4 regions of the Streptomyces sp. NPDC048436 genome follow, and region 1 is predicted to be linked to each of the others. Evidence: riboswitches for the same ligand, from Rfam matches in the RefSeq annotation. Region 1 holds a riboswitch; each other region holds the start of a gene.
The links. Region 1 has a riboswitch for cobalamin ahead of ACGFX9_RS02390 (ABC transporter substrate-binding protein). Riboswitches for the same ligand answer to the same signal wherever they lie in the genome.
Positions count from the first base shown of each region.

Region 1 (2,191 bases):
TTCATCGCCTGGCCGCTCAGCAGCACGTACCGCTTCTTCTTCACCGCGGTCAGGTTCTTCGTGACCGGGTTGGACTCCAGGAACTCGATCTTCTTCTTCGCGCTCTCGGCCGTCTGCGACTTGCGGGTGAGGTCGCCGATGACCAGGACGTCCGGGTCGCGGTCCGCCACCGTCTCCCAGTTGATCTGGGGCCACTCCTCGCGGGTGTCGTCGAAGACGTTCTTCGCGCCCAGTTCGCGGGTGATGATGCCGGGGGCCCCGCAGCAGCCCGCTATGTAGGGGGCGTCGGAGTTGGCGAACCAGTAGAGGAGCGTCGCGTCGGAGGCGTGGATGTCCTTCGTCGCCTTCGCCACCCGGCCCTTCAGCTCGGACACCAGCCGTTCGCCCCGCTCCCGCACGCCGAACGCCCGTGCCAGGTCGCGCACTTCGCCGTACACCGTGTCCATCGTCAGCGTCTTGACCCGGCTGCCGTCGCCGTCACCGCTGTTGTCCTTGCCCGCGCAGTCGGAGGGCGAGACATAGGCGGGTACGCCGAGTTCGGCGAACTTGGCGCGATCGGCGACGCCGCCCTTGCTGACCGTGGCCAGGAAGGAGGCGGTGACGAAGTCCGGCTCCTGGGCGAGGACCTTCTCGAAGGAGGGGTATCGGTCGGCGAGGCGCTCGACCTTGGCGTTGTCCTTCCTCAGGCTCCCCAGCACCGGGTCGGTCCAGGTGCCGGTGCCCGCCATGCGGTCGGCGAGGCCCAGGGAGAGCAGGATCTCGGTGGAGCCCTGGTCCAGGGAGACGGCCCGCTTGGGCGGCGCCTTGATCTCCGCCTTCTTGCCGCAGGAAGTGAGGGTCAGCGGATAGCCGTCCACCTTCTTGCTTGCCGTGGAGGTGGCCGACGAGCCGCCGCCGCAGGAGGTCAGGGTGAGGGCCGCAGCCGCGGCGAGGAGAACGGACATGCGTGCACGACGGGCTGTGGAGGACACACGATCCCTTGAGTCTCACGGCTCATACGCGGAGCCTGGCCTGCTTCGTCACCTCCGCCGCTCGGTGCGCGGGCGAAGGTGCCAGCAGGTCTTCGGACTCGGGGATCGACCGGGCGGGACGCCTTCCCAGGCGTCCGTGGACGCCCAGTGGCCGTGGCCCCGCCCGTTCTCCCTCACCGCTGCGCGTCAGTTCCGGATTCGCACCGGATTCCCTGGCCCAGGTGTGGGTTTGACTGGCTTGCGCAAGTTATCACGCGACCCTCGAACACCCTGCCGGGCGGCCTACGCCTACTGCTACGCCCCCCGCTCCGGACGCGGCGCACCGCGATACGTGCCGAACGACCACTTGTTGCCCTCGGGGTCGGCGATCCCGAACTCCCGGCTGCCGTACGGCTGGTCCTCGATCTCGCGGATGATCTTGACCCCGGCGGTGGTGAGCCGCTGGTAGAGGTCGTCCACGTGGTCGGTGACGACGTACGCCCCGAAGGTGCCCGGCTTCAGGCACCACTCCTGGGACTTCTCGTCGTACGAGCCGAGCATGATGGCACCACCCTCGGGCCAGTCCAGCTCCGCGTGGGCCACGCGGTCGCCGTCCTCGTAGACGGCGGTGCGCAGGAAGCCGACCGTGCCGACGAGGAAGTCGATCAGGGCGTGGGCGTCGTTGGCCTGGAGGGACGGCCAGACGTCGGGAGCGCGGTTCGTGCCGGACGGCTGAGGCTGCTGGTTCTCGGTCGCGTTCATGTTCTCGGTTGTGTTCATGGCTCCTACTCTTCGCCCCCGCCATGGCTCCCGGCTTGGATATTCCGGCACTCTTCGGCCATCCAGCCGCTGGGGCTGACCCCCGTGTACTGCCGGAAGTCCCGCACCAGGTGGGAGTGGTCGCAGTAGCCGCAGTCGGCGGCGATCCGGGCCAGGTCGGGGGCGGCGCCCGCTGCGACAGGTCGTACGACGGCGTTCCGCGCGCGCTGGAAGCGCATCAGACGGCCGGCCTGCTTGGGGCTCAGGCCCGTCTCGGCGCGGAAGAGCGTGGTCAGGCGGCGCTCGCTGAGCGCCACGTGCCGGGAGAGCCCGCGCAGGGTTCCCACGCCCCGGTGCCGGGCCAGCCAGGCCCAGGCCTCGGCGACCTCGGGGCGCACCGCCCCGCTGGAGTCGGCCGCGCGCTGCCTCAAGTAGGCGGACAGGGAGGCGAACCGCTCCTCCCAGGTCTCCTGCTCGCACAG
Region 1 is NZ_JBICXP010000001.1:509,008-511,198, forward strand. It holds gene ACGFX9_RS02390 (ABC transporter substrate-binding protein) at 1-944, opposite strand, end outside; cobalamin riboswitch at 1,037-1,224, opposite strand; gene ACGFX9_RS02395 (VOC family protein) at 1,266-1,730, opposite strand; gene ACGFX9_RS02400 (helix-turn-helix domain-containing protein) at 1,736-2,191, opposite strand, start outside.

Region 2 (2,191 bases), 740 kb from region 1:
TCCATGCTGGGCGCGCTCAACGTCTTCGTACCCGAGGCGGCCCTGAACAGCCTGCCGGAGGGAGACTTGCGGATGGCGCAGACGATCGCCGACGCCACCGCGGTGGGGCTGCACAACCACCGCACCCTCAGGGAGTCCCGGACCCTGGCCACGCAGCTCCAGGGAGCTCTGACCAGCCGTATCCGCATCGAACAGGCCAAGGGCATGCTCGCCGAACGCTGGCACACCGACCTGGACGAGGCGTTCGACGTCCTACGGCGGTACGCGCGCAAGGAACGGCTGGTCATGGAGCTGGTCGCCACCGAAGTGGTCGAGGGCTCACTCGACGACGCGGCGCTGCGCGGCAGTTGGTCCGGGCCTGAGTAGCGGCCTCGCCGAGGACCGGCGCCACCTGCGGTGATCACGCAGAGGGAGCAGGTCACGACTTGGCGTCAATCGCCCTCTAGGCTCAGGCGCTCATCCGTTCTACAGTCGTCTCAACGGCCCAAGCCCCCGGCCTGATCGTCCATTTCGTATGCCGGAATGGCCCTGTGAACCTCCCGCGCCGGCGCCGGGTTACTCCCGCAGCCCGTGCGCGCGCGGTCGAGGACCAGCCCGGTCGACGGCTCCGGGGGGAGCGGGCCGCCGACCGGGCCGGGTTGCCCGCACCCCTGAGTGACACACGCCCTGTTGACAGTGTCCATCGCCAACTGGGACTCTCCGGGACGACAAGTCCATACATCGAGGCGACGGTTGACAGGAACCCGGTGCGATTCCGGGGCGGTCCCGCCACTGTGACCGCGTGCCGCAAGGCGCGCGGAAGTCAGGAACTGAGCTGTCGTCCTCCTGCGATGGGGCGTGGAAACCCCAGAAGGAGGCCCATCGGTATGTCAGTCCTCTCCGGGCACACCGCAGCACACACCGACAGCGTGGCGGCCCAGGCCGCCGCGACCCAGACCCGCGACTGGCTCATCGCGTCGGCCGCGGCCATTCTCGCGTTGATCGCGCTCTACGCGGTCTTCATCGACAACGGTTCGCTCATCTCGGCGACCGGCAGCTATCTGCACGAGTTCGCTCACGACGGCAGGCACCTCTTCGGTGCCCCGTGCCACTGACCGGGGACGGACCGAGCACCATGCCTTCCCCCTCGTCCTCACCTGTACTGCCCCTGCTCGGCCGGGGACTCGCGGCGGGAGGAGCGGCGGGCCTCGCGGCCGGTCTCTTCTCCCTGCTGCTCGCCGAGCCGCTGATGGACCGGGCGATCCGCGTCGAGGAGAAGCGTTCGGCCGCCGAGGAGCACGCGCACGGCGCCGCTCAGTCCGTGCAGCACCACGAGGAGCTCTTCACGCGCTCGACCCAGCACGCGGGCCTGGTCGTCGCCGCGGTCGTCGCGGGTCTGGCCCTCGGCATCCTCTTCGCCGTGGCGTACGCCCTGGTGCACCGCCGCGACCCGCGCTCGGCTCCGTGGCCGCGCGCCCTGACCTTCGCGGGAGCGGCCTTCCTCGCCGTCTCTCTGCTGCCCGGTCTGCGCTACCCGGCGAACCCGCCGGGCGTCGGCGACTCGGGCACGGTCGGCGACCGCCAGGCGATGTGGCTGGCGTCCGTCGCGATCGGCGTCCTCGGCATGTTCCTGGTCTGGCAGGTGTACGTACGCCTGGCACCCAGACCTCTGCCGGTGCGGCAGATCGCGGCGGCCCTCACGACGGTCGCCGTCCTCGCCGTGCTCTTCCTGCTGCCGGACAACCCGGACCCGGTGCCCGTCGACGCGACGCTCCTGTGGGACTTCCGCGTCCTGTCGGTCGCCTCGCAGGTCCTGCTCTGGGCCGTGTTCGCCGCGGTCTTCGGGGGCCTTGGCCTGCGGGCCGTCCGGGAAGGGGCCGCCGCCGGGGGCAGGGCCGTGGGCGCGAGCGCGGCGGGAGTGCCCTCGCGCCTCGGCGCCGCCCCTACGGCTCCACCCCAGTGAGGTAGGCGGACACCACCACGTTCGCCGAGTACGTCCGGGTCTCCCGGTCGAAGGTGCCGCCACAGGTGATCAGGCGGAGTTCGGCGCGGCCCTCCTCGTGGGGGCCGTACGCCTTCTGGGCGTCGAAGCGGTCGCGGCTGAGCACCTGGACGTCGTCCACGGTGAACACCGCGACCGAGCCGTCGTCCCGGGTGACGCGGACCTTCTCGCCGGGGCGCACCGCGCTGAGGTCGTAGAAGACCGCGGGGC
Region 2 is NZ_JBICXP010000001.1:1,252,755-1,254,945, forward strand. It holds gene ACGFX9_RS05665 (ANTAR domain-containing protein) at 1-366, shown strand, start outside; cobalamin riboswitch at 713-834, shown strand; gene ACGFX9_RS05670 (CbtB-domain containing protein) at 867-1,094, shown strand; gene ACGFX9_RS05675 (CbtA family protein) at 1,115-1,942, shown strand; gene ACGFX9_RS05680 (class F sortase) at 1,923-2,191, opposite strand, start outside.
Region 2: linked by a shared signal. The riboswitch ahead of ACGFX9_RS05670 (CbtB-domain containing protein) and the one ahead of ACGFX9_RS02390 (ABC transporter substrate-binding protein) in region 1 are both predicted to bind cobalamin.

Region 3 (2,191 bases), 450 kb from region 1:
CGAACGACGCGCAGAAGACCATGGGCATCATCACGCTCGCCCTGATCACCGGCGGCGTCCTGAACCCCGGCGCCAACCCCCCGATGTGGGTCATCGTCTCGGCCGGCATCGCCATCGCGCTCGGCACCTACCTCGGTGGCTGGCGCATCATCCGCACCATGGGCAAGGGCCTCACGGACCTCGCGCCGCAGCAGGGCTTCGCCGCCCAGACCAGCGCCGCGACCGCGATCCTCGCCTCCTCGCACATCGGCTTCTCGCTCTCCACCACCCAGGTCTGCTCGGGCGCCGTGATGGGCGCGGGCCTCGGCCGCAAGGGCGGTGTGGTCCGCTGGTCCACCGCGACCCGCATGTTCGTCGCGTGGGGCCTCACCCTGCCGGCCGCCGGTCTGGTCGGCGCGGGCGCGGAGTTCCTCACCAAGCAGGGCCCCTGGGGCGTCGCGGCGACGGCCGCGCTCCTGGTGGGCGGCTCGGCCGTCATCTGGTCGCTGTCCCGCCGCAACTCCGTCGACCACACGAACGTCACGGACGACGAGGACGACGCCCTTGAGGCCGAGCCCGCCGGTGTCGTGACCACCGCGATCGCCGCCGTCACGCCGCCGCCCACCGGCCCGGTGCCGTCGAGCGACGTCGACCTCGTCAAGGCCACCATCCCGGCCCCGACCGGCTCTGTGGCGGATTCCGCCCGCGCCACGGTGTAAGGACAGATCACCATGAACATCGACTGGGCAGCTCTCAGCTCCGTCTTCGGAGTCAGCCTCGGCGTGACGGTGGCCCTGGTGGGCCTGTTCACCCTCGGCATCGTCGCCCTCTCCAAGCGCGACGCGGCGACGTCCGCCGCCACCGCTTCCGCGGGCAGCGCCCCGGCGGCGGCGCGCACGGGTGCGTACGCGTGCTTCGCGCTCTGCGCGGCGGCCGTGGCGTACGGGATCTATCTGATCGTCGCCTGACGACAGCTTTCGGGTCCACGTTTCGGGTGGGGTGCGGGACGCTTCGGCGGCCCGCACCCCGCTTTCGCGTGCGGGCCCTGTGTCAGGCGCGACGAGGGGCCCGGCGATGAGCCCGGCTGTGGGCCTCAGCACACTCTCCCGTCGCAGGTCAACGGCGAGTTGACGGGCCTTCGCGGGCCGTGGTGGACTGCCGGAGCCAATACGGCAGCAAGAGAGGAAGCCGGTGCGAATCCGGCGCGGTCCCGCCACTGTCATCGAGGAGCTGACTCCTCGGAAGCCAGGAACTCTCGCCGCCGATCACGTCGAACCAGGGCGCGGACACCCTGAGTGAGGACATATCGCCATGCGCGGCCGCCCGTTGCCGGACCAGTTCCCGAGCGTGAGCTCTCCTCACGGCACAGCGACCGGCTGAACCCATGTGTGCCGATCGCGACTTCGCGTACGGCGCCGCCGCCGGCCTCCTCGGTGATCTCTTCCTGGGCGATCCTCGCCGCGGGCATCCGGTCGCCGCGTTCGGCCGCGCCGCGAGTGCCGTCGAACGTGTGCTGTGGCGGGACCACCGCGGGTGGGGCGCCCTGCACACCGTGGTGTGCGCCGGGGGCGCTGCGGGCGCCGCCGTCCTGGCCTCTTCTCTTGTACGTGACTCGCGCGCCGCATCGCTCGCGCTGACCGCCGCCGCGACCTGGGCCGTGGTCGGCGGGACCTCGCTGGGGCGTGAGGCGCGGGCCATCGGCGGTGCGCTCGCCGCCGGGGACGTCGAGGTGGCGCGGGAGCGGCTGCCGCATCTGTGCGGGCGCGATCCGCAGGCCCTTGACGCCGATGGCATCGCGCGGGCCGTGGTCGAGTCCGTCGCCGAGAACACCTCCGATGCCGTGGTCGGCGCCCTGGTGTGGGGGGCTCTGGGGGGAGTTCCCGGTCTCGCGGGGTTCCGGGCCGTCAACACGCTGGACGCGATGGTCGGGCACAAGTCCGTGAAGTACCGGCGCTACGGGTGGGCTTCCGCGCGGCTCGACGACGTCATGGGATGGCCGGGGGCCCGGCTCACCGCCGTACTCGCGGCTGCCGCCGGTGACTCGCCGCGCGGCGCCCTGCGCGCCTGGCGGGGTGACGCGGCGAAGCATCCGAGCCCCAACGCCGGGCCCGTCGAGGCCGCCTTCGCGGGGGCGTTGGGCGTGCGGCTCGGGGGGAGCCTCTCCTACGCGGGGCGCATCGAGCACCGGCCCGTCCTGAACGCGGAAGGACGC
Region 3 is NZ_JBICXP010000001.1:61,123-63,313, forward strand. It holds gene ACGFX9_RS00325 (anion permease) at 1-698, shown strand, start outside; gene ACGFX9_RS00330 (hypothetical protein) at 711-947, shown strand; cobalamin riboswitch at 1,113-1,255, shown strand; gene ACGFX9_RS00335 (cobalamin biosynthesis protein) at 1,364-2,191, shown strand, end outside.
Region 3: linked by a shared signal. The riboswitch ahead of ACGFX9_RS00335 (cobalamin biosynthesis protein) and the one ahead of ACGFX9_RS02390 (ABC transporter substrate-binding protein) in region 1 are both predicted to bind cobalamin.

Region 4 (2,191 bases), on a different contig from region 1:
AAGATCAGGTTCACGTACAGGCACCAGCGCCAGTCCAGGTACTCGGTCAGTACGCCGCCCAGGAGCAGGCCGACCGCGCCGCCCGCGCCCGCGATGGCGCCGTAGATGCCGAACGCCTTGGCGCGTTCTTTGGGGTCCGTGAACGTCGTGGTGAGCAGGGACAGCGCGGCGGGCGCCAGGAGCGCCCCGAACACGCCCTGCAGCGCGCGGGCCAGCACCAGCATGGTGAAGCTCGTCGCCGCACCGCCGAGCGCCGAGGCCAGCGCGAATCCGCCGAGTCCGGCGAGGAAGACGACCTTGCGGCCCACCAGGTCGGCGATCCGGCCGCCGAGGAGCAGCAGGCTGCCGAAGGCGAGTGCGTACGCCGTGACGATCCACTGGCGGTTGCCGTCGCTGAACCCGAGGTCCTGCTGGGCCGATGGCAGCGCGATGTTCACGATCGTCGCGTCGAGGACCACCATGAGCTGGGCGATCCCGACGACGCCGAGGATCAGCCAGCGGTGCTCGTGCCGCCCGCCGCTCTGTGGTGGGGCGGCGGAGGCCGTGGGGCCGGTGGCCTGCACGGCTTCGAAGGGCTCCGGCGCGGGTGAGCGGTCCATCGGTGGCCTCCAGACACCCCCGGTCGCACAAGGCCCCCGTCACACCGTAGGCGCGCCTCCCCGAGCCCGCGACCGGGGCCCGGTGGGGCCCCGTACCCGCTACGGCTAGGCTGACCCCGCAGCTGGTTCGCCCCGTCCGCCAGGCGGGATGCGTCGCAAGAGGGAACCCGGTGGGAATCCGGGACTGCCCCGCAGCGGTGAGTGGGAACGAACGCCGTCACCCGCACTGGATCCGGTCCCCGGGTCCGGGAAGCGACGGCCAGTAGATGCCTGACGCGCACGCCTTCACATGAGGCGTACGCGGCCTGGCCCGCCCACGAGTCCGAAGACCTGCCACCTGCCCGCACGCCACCACGGCGCGCGGTAACTCGGTGACCTCGAGGGCGGGTCGGCGGACCAGGCAGGGTGCTCGGCATCCGTGTCTGTGCTGTCCCTTCGCGTCCTCGTGCGGCATCGAGTCCGACCGCTCGACTCGCGAAGGAGAGTTGACGTGACTGACCCCACGCCCACCGCACGGCCCGTCGCCACAACCACCGCACGGCCTCTCGCCACGGTCCACGGCTACCCCCGGCAGGGCCCCGACCGGCAGTTGAAGAAGGCCATCGAGGGCTACTGGTCCGGCCGCACCACCGCCGGCGCCCTGCACGAGACCGCGGCCCGCCTGCGCCGCGACACCTGGCGTCTGCTCGCCGACGCCGGGATCGGCGAAGTGCCCACCGGTGACTTCTCGCTCTACGACCACGTCCTAGACGCGTCCGTGATGCTCGGTGCGATCCCCGACCGGCACCGCGAAGCCGTCGAAACCGACCCGCTCGACGGGTACTTCGCCATGGCGCGCGGCACGCAGGAGGCGGCGCCGCTCGAAATGACGAAGTGGTTCGACACCAACTACCACTATCTGGTCCCCGAGTTGGGCCCGGACACCGTGTTCCGCGCCGACTCGGGCAAGCAGGTGCGGGAGTTCACCGAGGCGCGCGCCCTGGGTCTGACGGCCCGGCCCGTCCTCGTCGGCCCCGTCACGTTCCTGCTCCTGGCCAAGCCCGCCGCGGGCGTCGACCCCGGCTTCGAACCGCTGACGCTGCTCGACCGGCTGCTTCCGGTGTACGCCGAGGTCCTCGCCGATCTGCGCGCGGCGGGCGCCGACTGGGTCCAGCTCGACGAACCCGCCCTGGTGCAGGACCAGCCCGCGTCCGTGCTGAGCGCCACCGGCCGCGCCTACCGCGACCTCGGCGCACTCACCGACCGGCCCAAGCTGCTCGTCGCCTCCTACTTCGACCGGCTCGGCGCGGCCCTGCCCGTCCTCGCCCAAGCACCCGTGGAGGGCCTGGCCCTGGACTTCACGGGCCCGGCCGCCGCCCACCTCGACGCGCTGGCCGCGGCGGGCGGACTGCCCGGCAAGCGCCTCGTCGCGGGTGTCGTCGACGGACGCAACGTATGGATCAACGACCTGGAGCGGTCCCTGTCGACGCTCGCCACCCTGCTCGGCCTCGCCGACCGCGTGGACGTGGCGCCCTCCTGCTCCCTGCTGCACGTCCCGCTGGACGCCGCCGCCGAGCGCGACCTCGATCCGCAGGTGGCCCGCTGGCTCGCCT
Region 4 is NZ_JBICXP010000002.1:761,232-763,422, reverse strand. It holds gene ACGFX9_RS09890 (MFS transporter) at 1-599, opposite strand, end outside; cobalamin riboswitch at 706-952, shown strand; gene metE (5-methyltetrahydropteroyltriglutamate--homocysteine S-methyltransferase) at 1,090-2,191, shown strand, end outside.
Region 4: linked by a shared signal. The riboswitch ahead of metE (5-methyltetrahydropteroyltriglutamate--homocysteine S-methyltransferase) and the one ahead of ACGFX9_RS02390 (ABC transporter substrate-binding protein) in region 1 are both predicted to bind cobalamin.